Regions from separate parts of the Devosia sp. LjRoot16 genome, predicted to be linked through region 3. Evidence: riboswitches for the same ligand, from Rfam matches in the RefSeq annotation. Region 3 holds a riboswitch; each other region holds the start of a gene.
What was found. A riboswitch is a leader RNA that binds a small molecule or an ion and turns the genes downstream of it on or off. The one in region 3 is predicted to bind cobalamin.
Positions count from the first base shown of each region.

Region 1: linked by a shared signal. The riboswitch ahead of ACSQ23_RS02595 (CbtB domain-containing protein) and the one ahead of ACSQ23_RS17635 (ABC transporter ATP-binding protein) in region 3 are both predicted to bind cobalamin.
Region 2: linked by a shared signal. The riboswitch ahead of ACSQ23_RS25205 (ribonucleoside-diphosphate reductase subunit alpha) and the one ahead of ACSQ23_RS17635 (ABC transporter ATP-binding protein) in region 3 are both predicted to bind cobalamin.

Region 1 covers NZ_CAXUPH020000001.1:530,303-534,188, reverse strand. Annotated here, with positions in the region: gene ACSQ23_RS02610 (FAD-dependent monooxygenase) at 1-169, opposite strand, end outside; gene ACSQ23_RS02605 (MarR family winged helix-turn-helix transcriptional regulator) at 237-716, shown strand; gene ACSQ23_RS02600 (hypothetical protein) at 795-1,394, shown strand; cobalamin riboswitch at 1,415-1,634, shown strand; gene ACSQ23_RS02595 (CbtB domain-containing protein) at 1,671-1,853, shown strand; gene ACSQ23_RS02590 (CbtA family protein) at 1,885-2,652, shown strand; gene cobW (cobalamin biosynthesis protein CobW) at 2,649-3,710, shown strand; gene ACSQ23_RS02580 (acyltransferase family protein) at 3,707-3,886, opposite strand, start outside.
Region 2 covers NZ_CAXUPH020000006.1:244,966-248,851, reverse strand. Annotated here, with positions in the region: gene ACSQ23_RS25205 (ribonucleoside-diphosphate reductase subunit alpha) at 1-2,185, opposite strand, end outside; cobalamin riboswitch at 2,298-2,450, opposite strand; cobalamin riboswitch at 2,573-2,763, shown strand; gene metE (5-methyltetrahydropteroyltriglutamate--homocysteine S-methyltransferase) at 2,985-3,886, shown strand, end outside.
Region 3 covers NZ_CAXUPH020000003.1:656,542-660,427, forward strand. Annotated here, with positions in the region: gene ACSQ23_RS17630 (LLM class flavin-dependent oxidoreductase) at 1-520, opposite strand, end outside; cobalamin riboswitch at 1,185-1,401, shown strand; gene ACSQ23_RS17635 (ABC transporter ATP-binding protein) at 1,511-2,314, shown strand; gene ACSQ23_RS17640 (ABC transporter substrate-binding protein) at 2,326-3,270, shown strand; gene ACSQ23_RS17645 (FecCD family ABC transporter permease) at 3,436-3,886, shown strand, end outside.

The DNA.
Region 1 (3,886 bases), on a different contig from region 3:
GCAGCGCGTTCATGCCGTTGGGCGCCAGCGTCAGGAAAATCCCCTCGTCGATCACCTGTTTCTCGCTGCGCTTCTCGAAGACAACGGGTGCGAAGCCGCGCCTGACCAGTGCCAGGGCCAGGCCGAGCCCAGCGGAGCCGGCGCCAACGATACCGATGCGTGCTTTCATTCTTGCCTCACCTGCGCGACGCCGCATATCATGCGTCCGTCGTATTATTAGATGAGCATATAATTAGATGGTCGAAGTAAATTCGTCAAGCGACGCGAAGGCGGAGCTGGTCCAGCGGCTCGGCACGCTCATCGTGCGCTGGCAGGAGGCGACACAGCGGTATGACGAGGAGGTGGGAGCGATGTTCCAGCTTGGCCCGGCCGAACGGCTGTGCCTCAGCTTCCTCACCAGCGGTCCGCAGACCGCCAGCGCCATCGCCCGTGCCACCCGCCTCACCCCGGCTGCTGTCACCTCGCTGATCGACCGGCTCGAGGCGCGCAACTTCGTCCGCCGTCAACCCGACCCGCACGACCGGCGCAAGGTGCTGGTGGAGCTCGCCGAGGCCACTGCCGCGGTGATCGAGAAGGCCTACGCCCCGATGGCGATCGCTGGCGCCGAAGCGCTGGGCAAGCGCAGCCTCGCCGAGCTGCGCCTCCTCACCGAGGTGATCGAGGAGGTCCTCGCGATCCAGAACCAGATGACCGAACGACTGCAGTGGGGCCGGTGACCGTGCCCAGCTTCCGCCGTAAGGCCTGCCCAGACTCACCTGGCTCAGCTAGATTCGGCGGGTCAACGGAGGTCGACAATGCGTGCGCTGGTCCTGTTTTCCCTGTTGCTGCTGGCGGCGCCCGCCCTGGCTGCCGACATCGTCTGCGAGGGCCCGTTCGCCGGTGACAGTTCCGAGGCGCGGCTGATCGAAGCCTTCGGCAAGGATAATGTGGTGACTGGCGATGTCCCGGGCCCCGAGGGCTCTACCGTGCTCGCCACCACCATCTTCCCAAACGATCCCGCCAAGACCATCGAGTTCGGCTGGTGGGACGAGGAAAAGCACGAGCGCGTCGCTTACTTCACCGTGCCGCCGGGTGACACGGCGCCGGGTGGCCTCAAGCAGGGCCTGACTGTCAAGGAAGTCGAAGCCCTGAATGGCGGGCCGTTCCAGCTCTACGGCTTCTTCTGGGATTATGGTGGCGCCGCCAGCTTCGAGGGCGGCAAGCTCCCCCCGCCCGAGGGTGGCTGCTCGGTCAGCGTCCGCTTTGCCGTCGGCGACTATCCGGCCGACCCCAATGTCGATGCCATCTCCGGCGATATGCAGATCTCGTCGAGCGAGCCGCTGCTCGAAAAGGTCGATGCGCGCGTCGATACCGTCACGGTCGGCTACCCCGATTCCGCTGCCGCGGAAGATTGACCGCGCCCCCTCCCACGGCGTAACGATAGCCCCACGTTGGTTCCTCAACCCCGTTCGGGCGAGGGGATCAAAAGGGAACACGGTGCGGCGTACCCATCAGGGACCAAATCCGTGGCTGCCCCCGCAACTGTAAGCGGCGAGTGCCTCCGACTATGCCACTGACATCCCTTGGGATGTTGGGAAGGCCGGAGACCACGGTGACCCGCGAGTCAGGAGACCTGCCAGCGTGCAACCGGGGTTCATCCCCCATTTCATCCGCACGGAGGGTGCAGGCATATGAATACTCAGGTCCAGACGGCATCGATCGCCCGTCTTTCGGTCTCGCAGCGGCTCATCGCAGGTGTGCTGGCTTTGTTTATCGGCTTCGTCCTTGTCGGCGGCGTCGGTTTTGCCAGTGACATGGCCGTCCACAATGGCGCGCACGATACGCGCCATGCGCTTGGCTTTCCCTGCCATTGAGCTGACTCAGCTCTAAGCACACGAGACATCGATGAAACTCTTCCAGCGAATCTTTTTCGCTGCGGTCCTTGCCGGACTCGCAGCCGGCTTGGCCATGAGCGCCGTGCAGCAATGGCGCGTCGCGCCGCTGATCCTCGCCGCCGAGGTTTTTGAGAACGCCGCCCCCGAGGTGCCGGCCGTCGCCGAGCACAGCCACGAGGCCGGCACCGCAGAGCATTCCCATGCCGAAGCCGCGCCGGCACACGAGCATGACGAAGACGCCTGGGCCCCGCAGGATGGCGCCGAGCGCATCGCCTACACCGTGCTGGCCAACCTCCTCGGCTGCATCGGCTTCGCCTTCGTGCTGGCTGCCGTCTCCGTGCTTTCCGGCATCGAGATCACCGCACGCAATGGCGTGATCTGGGGGCTCAGTGGCTTCATCGCGTTGCAGCTCGCCCCGGCCCTTGGCCTGCCGCCGGAACTCCCCGGCATGCCCGCTGCCGATCTCGTCGCCCGCCAGGTCTGGTGGGTCGGCACAGCGCTCGCCACCGGCGCCGGCATCCTCGCCATCGCCAAGCTCCGCAACTGGACCGGCATCGTCATTGCCGCCGTGTTGATCCTTGCGCCGCACGTCATCGGCGCGCCGCAACTGGTCGGTGAACACACCACCGGCGTACCCGCCAATCTCGCGACCAGCTTCGCCGCGGCGACCCTCGCCACCGGCGCGCTGTTCTGGCTGATCGTCGGCCCGCTGTTCGGCTGGCTCAACGAGCGCTTCGCCAGGTCTTCCGCCTTCGCCCTGAAAGGTGCCCACGCATGAGCACGACCGAAAAGATCCCCGTCACCGTCATCACCGGCTTCCTCGGCGCCGGCAAGACCACCCTGGTCCGGCACCTGCTCGCCCATGCCAAGGGCAAGCGCATCGCGCTGATCATCAACGAGTTCGGCGAGCTCGGCGTCGACAAGGAAATCCTCGCCGGCTGCGGCGATGAGACCTGCCGCGAAGAGGACATGATCGAGCTGAGCAATGGCTGCATCTGCTGCACCGTCGCCGACGAGTTCATCCCCACCATGCAGGCGCTGCTCGAACGCGAGGATCGCCCCGACCACATCGTCATCGAGACCTCCGGCCTGGCGCTGCCGCAGCCGCTGATCCGCGCCTTCAACTGGCCCGAGATCAGGTCCGAAGTGACCATCGACGGCGTCGTCACTGTCGCCGACGCCGCGGCGCTCAGCGAAGGCCGTTTCGCCAATGACGAACAGGCGGTCGACGCGCTCCGCTCCGCCGACGCCATGCTCGACCACGAGACGCCGCTCGGCGAGCTGTTCGAGGATCAGCTGATCGCGGCCGACATGGTGATCCTCAACAAGGCCGACCTCGTCACCGACGCCCAGCTCGACACCATCGAAGCCCACCTCAAGGCCGAGATGCGTCCGGGCACCGGCGTGGTCCGCGCCCGTAACGGCCATGTCGATGTCGCGGCGCTGCTCGGCATGGGGCTCTCGACGGAAGACAACCTTGCCGGACGCGAGAGCCATCACGAGCTCGAGCATGGTGGCGAAGGCCATGAGCACGACGACTTCGATTCCTTCTCCGTCACCCTCGACGGCGTCACCAGCAAGGATCACCTGCTCCAAACCATCGAAGCGACCATCCGCGCCCACGACGTGCTCCGTCTCAAGGGTTTTGCCGCACTCCCCGGCGCCCCGGCCCGTCTCGCCATCCAGGCGGTGGGCCCGCGCGTCTCCGCCTATTTCGACCGGCCGTGGAAGCCGGGCGAAGCGCGCCGGACCGCTCTGGTGGTGATCGGGGAATCGCCGCTCGATCATGCGGCGATCACCCGGAGCCTCGAGGGCGCCATCGCGGCTGCGGCCTAACGGGCAGCGACGACCTGTGGCGCGGGCCGGATCGCTTCGGCCCGCCACGCCAGCCCGAACAGCGGGCGCAGCGGTGGCACGCGCTTGATCGCCTCGGTCGGCACCGCGCAACCGACTACCGTCGCGACGACGATAATGCCGGCCTCCAGCCACACCGGCAGCAGCAGGCCGCCGAC
Region 2 (3,886 bases), on a different contig from region 3:
CGCTGCGGGTCACCGCCAGCATTTCGAGGCTGTCGATCGGCAGTACGCCTTTCGACCACAGTGAGCCCTGGAACGAGGCGTAAGCGCCGCGCTCTTCGGCCAGGTTAGTCGAGGCGGTGATGGCGTAGTAGCTGATCGCCTCCATCGAGCTGTCGGCGAACTCCACCGCGGCATCCGAGCCATAGGCGATGCCCTGCGCCTGCAGCGCGTCGGCAAAGCCCATGAGGCCGAGCCCGACCGGGCGGTGGCGGAGGTTGGAGCGGCGGGCTTCCGGGATGGTGTAGAAGTTGATGTCGACGACATTGTCGAGCATGCGCATGGCGATATCGACGGTGCGCTTGAGCCGCTCGAGGTCGAGCCCCCTGTCGCTGATATGGGCCAGGAGGTTGATCGAGCCGAGGTTGCAGACCGCCACCTCGTCCTTGCTCGTATTCAGCGTGATCTCGGTGCAGAGGTTGGACGAGTGCACCACCCCGACATGCTGCTGCGGCGAGCGGATGTTGCAGGGGTCCTTGAAGGTCACCCAGGGGTGGCCGGTCTCGAACAGCATGGTCAGCATCTTGCGCCACAGATCGAGCGCCCGGACCGTCCGGAACACCTTGATCTGGCCGGCCGCCGCTTTCGCTTCGTAAGCTTCGTAGGCCGCCTTGAAGGCGGGGCCATAGAGATCGTGCAGGTCCGGCGTCTCGTCGGGCGAGAACAGCGTCCAGTCGGCGCCGGCTTCGACGCGTTCCATGAACAGGTCCGGCACCCAGTTGGCGGTGTTCATGTCGTGCGTGCGGCGACGGTCGTCGCCGGTGTTCTTGCGCAAATCGAGGAACTCCTCGATGTCGACGTGCCAGGTCTCGAGATAGGCGCAGACCGCGCCCTTGCGCTTGCCGCCCTGGTTCACCGCGATGGCGGTGTCGTTGGCCACCTTGAGGAACGGCACCACCCCCTGGCTCTCGCCATTGGTGCCCTTGATATGGGCGCCGAGCCCGCGCACCGGGGTCCAGTCATTGCCAAGCCCGCCGGAATATTTGGCGAGCAGCGCGTTATCCTTCACGGCCTTGAAGATGCCGTCGAGATCGTCGGCGACGGTGGTGAGAAAGCAGCTCGAGAGCTGCGGGCGGAGCGTGCCCGAGTTGAACAGGGTCGGGGTCGAGGCCATGAAGTCGAAGCTCGACAGCAGGTTGTAGAATTCGATGGCGCGGGCTTCGCGGTCGATCTCGCGCACCGCGAGCCCCATGGCGACGCGCATGAAAAACGCCTGCGGCAGCTCGAACACCGTGCCGGCGGCATGGAGGAAATAGCGGTCGTAGAGCGTCTGCAGCCCCAGATACTGGAACTGCTGGTCGCGCTCGGGTCGGAGCGCCGCGGCGATGCGGGCGATGTCGAAGCGGCCGAGTTCGGGGTCGATCAGTTCGAGCCCGATGCCGCGTTCGAGATAGGCCGGGAAATACTCGGCATAGCGGCTCGCCATCTCGGCCTGCGTCGCCTGGTCGGGGCGCCCGGCGAGAAAGCTCAGCGCTTCACGGCGCAGCTTGTCGTTGAGCAGGCGCGCCGAGACATAGGCGTAATTGGGTTCGGTCTCGACCAGGGTGCGGGTGGCGAGGATCGGCGCCAGCGCCAGCTCCTCGGTCGAAATGCCGTCATAGAGGTTGCGGCGGGTCTCGGTGAGGATGGTCTCGGCGACCACGCCGTCGAGGCTGGCAGAGGCTTCGGCGATGACGGTGGCGAGGCGCGCTTCGTCGAGCGGCGCGCCATCGGCCATGCGGATCGCGGGGGACGCGGCGGGCGCCACCGCCTTGTCGGCGCGGGCCTTGGCATGCTCCTCGCGGTAGAGCACATAGGCGCGGGCGACCTTCTGGTGTTCGCCGCGCATCAGCGCCAGCTCGACCTGATCCTGCACATCCTCGATATGGAACACCCGGCCATCCTTGGCCCGGCGGACCAAAGCCGCCACCACTTCGCCGGTCAGCTGCTCGACGATCTCGTGCACCCGGCGTGAGGCGGCCGCCTTGTTGCCCTCGACCGCCAGGAACGCCTTGGTCAGCGCCACGGCAATCTTGCTCTGATCGAACGGTACTGTGCCGCCATTGCGCTTCAGCAGCGAGAAGCCCGGCGCATTGGCCGCGTGCGGCTCGGGAGAGGTGACGACGACCGGGCGGCCGGTGTCGGAATGGACGATCTCTAAGGTGGACATGTGCCTCAAGTAACCCCGTGAGTGGTAGCGGGGCTTTCCGAGGTCGCGAAACGGCGCGCAGGCGCATCTGGCCCAGGCGTTTTCGCGGCCAACCGGTGCACCCCGCCCGTGGACGAACTAACCTGTCGTGGCAGGTATCTGGCTGGCCGGCAGCGCCGGCTATCACAGTTGCGGGGGCAGCGCCGGACTGGAGCAATTGCCCGCACCGGCTTCCCTATTATCACCCGTCCTTGCGAACCGGGTGACCACGACACACTAGATGTAGTGTGCCTGTTCGGGATTCGCGTCAATGGGTTGCGACAGAATTCGCGCGGGCGGCCAGCTCGCTGTGATGGGCAGGATATAAAGAAATCTTTATATCCCGTTGACAGCGCCCCATCCCTGCGACAACCTCACCCCGTCCATGGTCCCCGCAAGGGGATAACAGGGAATCCGGTACGGGGTGGTCCCCAAGTCTGGAGCTGCCCCCGCAACTGTAGGCGTTGATGGGCGCTCAACGAGCCACTGGCGAGAAGCCGGGAAGGCGAGCGTTCAGGATCCCCGCGAGCCAGGAGACCTACCGTGGAAGTGATTGTGCACTTGCAGTCGATCGGGCGGATCGGCGAGAGGACCAGACCATGACGAACCATCGTCACCACTTCCGAATGCGTCGCTGAACCGGCGGCCTTTCGTTGTCGCGCTTTCGAACCGGAAAAGTCTCACAACTTTTCCTGAAAACGCTCCGGCGACCGGCTCCATCCTGATCAGCTTTTTTGCCCGCGCCTTTCGGCGCCGGGCTCGTTCACGCATCGGAAACCCCATGACCCGTTCAGCCAATCTCGGCTTTCCCCGTATCGGCCTCCATCGCGAATTGAAGAAATCCCTCGAAGCCTACTGGAAGGGGGCGATCGATGCAGGGGCCCTCGACGCCTCCGGCAAGGCGCTGCGCGCCCGCCATTGGCAGTTGCAGCGCGACGCCGGGATTGAGGTGATCCCGTCCAACGATTTCAGCTTTTACGACCACGTGCTCGACATGACCGCGACGCTCGGCGCCATCCCGCCGCGGTTCGAGAGCCTTGCCGACCCCACCGAGCGCTATTTCGCCATGGCGCGCGGTACCGCCGCGGCGCCGGCGATGGAGATGACCAAGTGGTTCGATACCAATTACCACTACATCGTGCCGGAGCTGCATCGCGGCCAGCAGTTCCGCCTCGCCTCGAACAAGGCGGTCGACGAGGTGCTCGAGGCGCGGGCGCTCGGCATCGAGACGCGGCCGGTGCTGGTCGGTCCGGTCACCTGGCTGAGCCTTGCGAAAGCCAAGGACGACGGGCTCGACCCGCTAACCCTGCTCGACGCCGTGCTGCCGGTTTATGCCGAACTGCTCGGCACGCTGAAGGCGATCGGCACGGACTGGGTGCAGATCGACGAGCCGATCCTGGCGCTCGACCTCAGCGCGGCGCAACGGGCGGCGCTCCGTCACGCCTATGAGGTGCTGCAGCCGGTGGCGCCGCGCATCATGCTCACCAGCTATTTCGGCGCGCTCGGCGACAATACCGAGCTCGCCGCCGGGCTGCGGGTGGCCGGGCTGCACATCGATCTCGTCCGTGCTCCGGAACAGCTCCCCGCGGTGCTGAAGGCGCTGCCGGCGGACAAGCTGCTGTCGGTCGGCGTCATCGATGGCCGCAATATCTGGCGGGCCGATCTCGACCGGCAGCTGGCGCT
Region 3 (3,886 bases):
CGTAGGAGTCCCACAGGTCGAGCACCAGATCGACGACTTCCTCGGCCCGCTCGTAGCGGTTGGCATGCGCCGGGTGGCCAGCAATCGAGAAGTTCTTCGACACGTCGGCGCCGGTCGTCACCACATTCCAGGCGGCGCGGCCTTTCGAGATATGGTCGAGCGAGGCGAATTTGCGGGCGAGGAGATAGGGATCCTCATAGGTGGTCGACGCCGTGGCGACGAAGCCGATCCGCTCGGTCACCTGCGACAGCGCCGACCACAGCGTCACCGGCTCGAAATGCGCCGAATGGCTGACTCGGCTGCGCGTCTCGGCGTCCTTGTCGCCATCCCAGCCGGCCGGACTATCGGCAACGAACACCAGGTCGAACTTGCCGCGCTCGGCCGTCTCGGCGAGGCCGCGATAGTGGTCGATGCTGTGTCCGGCATCGGCGTCCGAATCCGGGTGCCGCCACGCCGCGATATGATGCCCGGTCGCCATAATGAAGGCGCCGAGTTTGAGCTGTCTGTCCTCGGTGGTCATTTCGACATCGGTCCCCGGTGCCGCGCTCCATGCTCGGCAATGAGACTTTAGACTACTAATTCAATATACAATGTCGACTGATGGCTTTGCGCCGATCGCTGGGTTCGTGAGCTTTTTTTGCCCGCACAATCGCCTTGCCGGGGAACGGACGGTCGGATGCGGTTTCTGAACCATTTCTGCAACCGACGTTCAGCGCTCTGTCAGCTGGGCTGTGATGCACTGCTCCTAAGCTGCCGAGTCGGTGGCACTGAGGGGGCACATCTCAGTTCATTTCTCCCATCGAGCTGCGACGCTCGATAGCCCGTGAGGCGGGGCGCCTCCCCTCCCTCACGACGCGGACCCGGCCCGCCGCACGGTGTCGGGTCCGCGATCCCTTTTGGATTGCCACTTCCCGGCAGTGCCAATGCACGCATGTCAGCGATGGTCACCCTCTTGCCTTCTCCCCTTGTGGGAGAAGGTGGCGCGCAGCGCCGGATGAGGGGTCCGCGCAACGAAGTGTAGCGCGATCGGAGCGTAGGCGACGAGCGACGGAGCCCGCGGAGAGAACCCCTCATCCGCCCTTCGGGCACCTTCTCCCACAAGGGGAGAAGGCGATCACTGCACCGCCGGAGCGCCATGCTCTGAGACCACCTCCCTGCCAATTGACATCGCCACCGAGTCCACGCTCTATGCGCCGGTTCAAGGTTCCTCGGCGGCCGCCAAGCCAACGGGGATTAAAAGGGAACACGGTGCGACGTACCCATCAGGGCGCAAAACCGTGGCTGCCCCCGCAACTGTAAGCGGCGAGCTCTTCCGTAGACACCACTGACCCGACGGGTTGGGAAGGTTCGGAGGCGCTGTGACCCGCGAGCCAGGAGACCTGCCTCGACAGCTCACTGTAACCCGGCCGGGGTGTGCCGAGGGGAACGTCGATGGCGCTACGACTACGCATCGCAGCTCGCATTTTGATCGGTTCGCCCGTCAGCCCTCGCCTATGCGCGGAGGCCTCCCATGGAGCTTGCCCGATCCCTGGTCGGCTCTAGCCCGGCCGCCCTCTCGGTCGAAGGCCTGAGCTGGGGGCCGTCGCATCGCGTCCCGATCGTCCGCGATCTGAGCTTTGTCGTCGCGCCCGGCGAGATGCTGGCGCTGGTCGGCCCCAACGGTGCCGGCAAATCCAGCCTGCTGCGCTGCCTCTACCGCTACCACCGCCCCACCGCCGGTACGGTCCGCCTCGATGGCGCCGACCTCTGGTCGCTGCCGCCCCGCGCCACCGCCCGCCGCATCGCCACCGTGCTGCAGGAGCCGGCCTCGGATTTCGGTCTCAGCGTCGCCGAAATCATCGAGCTCGGCCTCACCCCGCATCAGCATGATGGGTCACCGCGCGGTTACGCGTCAGTCGAAGCCGCCCTCGATCTGCTCGGCCTCGCGCCGCTGGCTGCCCGCGATTTTGCCTCGCTTTCTGGCGGCGAGAAGCAGCGCGTCATGCTTGCCCGCGCCCTGGTGCAGAAACCGGATCTGCTGATCCTCGACGAGCCCACCAACCACCTCGATATCCGCCATCAGCTTGAGGTGCTGGCGCTGCTGGCGGCGCTACCCACCACCATCATCGTCTCGCTGCACGACCTGGCGCTCGCCTCGGCCCATGCCGATCGCGTGCTGGTCATCGCCGATGGCCGGCAGGCGGCGCTCGGCCCGCCGCTGGAGACGCTGACGCCTCAGGCCATCCGGGAGACCTTTGCCGTCGAGACCGCCATCGACAGCCATCCGGCTACCGGCCGCCCCCGCTTTTCCTTCCATCTCGACCCGCGCCGCTAAGGGAGAATTCCATGCGCCTCAGCCTCCTCGCCGCCCCGCTTGTCGCGCTCGCCGCGACCAGCGCCTTCGCCTCCGGCTTCCCGGTCACCGTCAAAAGCTGTAACCGTGACGTTACCTTTGAGGCCGCCCCGAGCCGCGCCGTCTCCAACGACGTCAACCTCACCGAAATGATGCTGGCCCTCGGCCTCACCGGCTCGATGGCCGGCTATACCGGAGTGTCGGAATGGAAGACGCTCGACGAAACGCTGCGCGCCGGCGTCGCCGAACTGCCCGAGCTGTCGCCTGACTATCCCACCAAGGAAGTGCTGCTCGGCGCCGATGCCGACTTCTATTTCGCCGGCTGGAACTACGGCATGAAGGTCGGCGGCGAAATCACCCCGGAGACCCTCGGTGCCTTCGGCATCAAGGTCTACGAGCTGACCGAAAGCTGCATCCACATCATGGACAAGCCCAAGGCCGCGATCGACGACCTCTATGTCGACCTGCTCAATCTGGGAAAAATCTTCGGCGTCTCCGAACGCGCCGAAGCGCTGGTTGCCGGTTACCAGTCCGAGCTCGCCGCCTCCACCGCGACGCTACCCAGGCGCGACACCCCGCCAAAGGTCTTCATCTATGACTCGGGCGAGGAAAAGCCCTTCACTGCGGGCCGCTACGCCATCCCCACCGCACTGATCGAAGCCGCCGGCGGCGCCAACATCATGGACGACGTGAACTCGAGCTGGGTCGAGATCGGCTGGGAGCCGGTGATCGAGCGCAACCCCGACGTCATCGTCATCATCAACTACGGCGAAGTCACCGCCGAGCAGAAGGCCGACTTCATGCGCAACAACCCGGCCTTCAAGGACATTCCGGCGGTAAGGCATAACCGCTTCGTTACGCTTCAATATGTCGAGGCCACCCCGGGCCCGCGCAACATCGCGGCGATCAAGCACCTGGCGGCGGCGTTCGCGGAGTAGGCGAAGCCGGCGCGGGCTGACCCCGCCCCTGTCCCCTCCCCGCAAGGGGGAGGGAGACCCTCCCACAGATATCGAGGACAGCGTCTCCCTCCCCCTGTTTGAGGGGGAGGGGACAGGGGTGGGGGTCGGCCCGCGCCGGCGGTCCAAGTTAGCAAGCAAGCCCCCATGTCCCACCGCCACCTCTCCGGCCCGCGCCACGCCCTCGTCCACGCCACCCCGGCGCTGGTGCTGGCGCTCGCCGCGCTGCTCCTCGTCACCGCGCTGGTCGCCGTCAGCGTCGGCGCCATCGCCATTCCGCTCGATACCGTGTGGTCGGTCGTCGCCCACCATCTCGCCCCCGGCAGCGTCGAGGTCAGCTGGTCGGCCGGTCGTGACAACATCGTCTGGGAGGTCCGCCTGCCCCGCGTCATCCTCGGCGCCGCCGTCGGCGCCAGCCTGGCGCTGGTCGGCGCGGCGCTGCAATCGGTGACTCGCAACCCGCTCGCCGATCCGCACCTGCTCGGCATTTCCTCGGGCGCGGCGCTTGGCGCCATCATCGTGCTGCTGCATACCGGCATGTTCCTCGGCCTCGCCACCGTGCCGCTCTTCGCCTTCGGCGGCGCGCTCCTGAGCACCG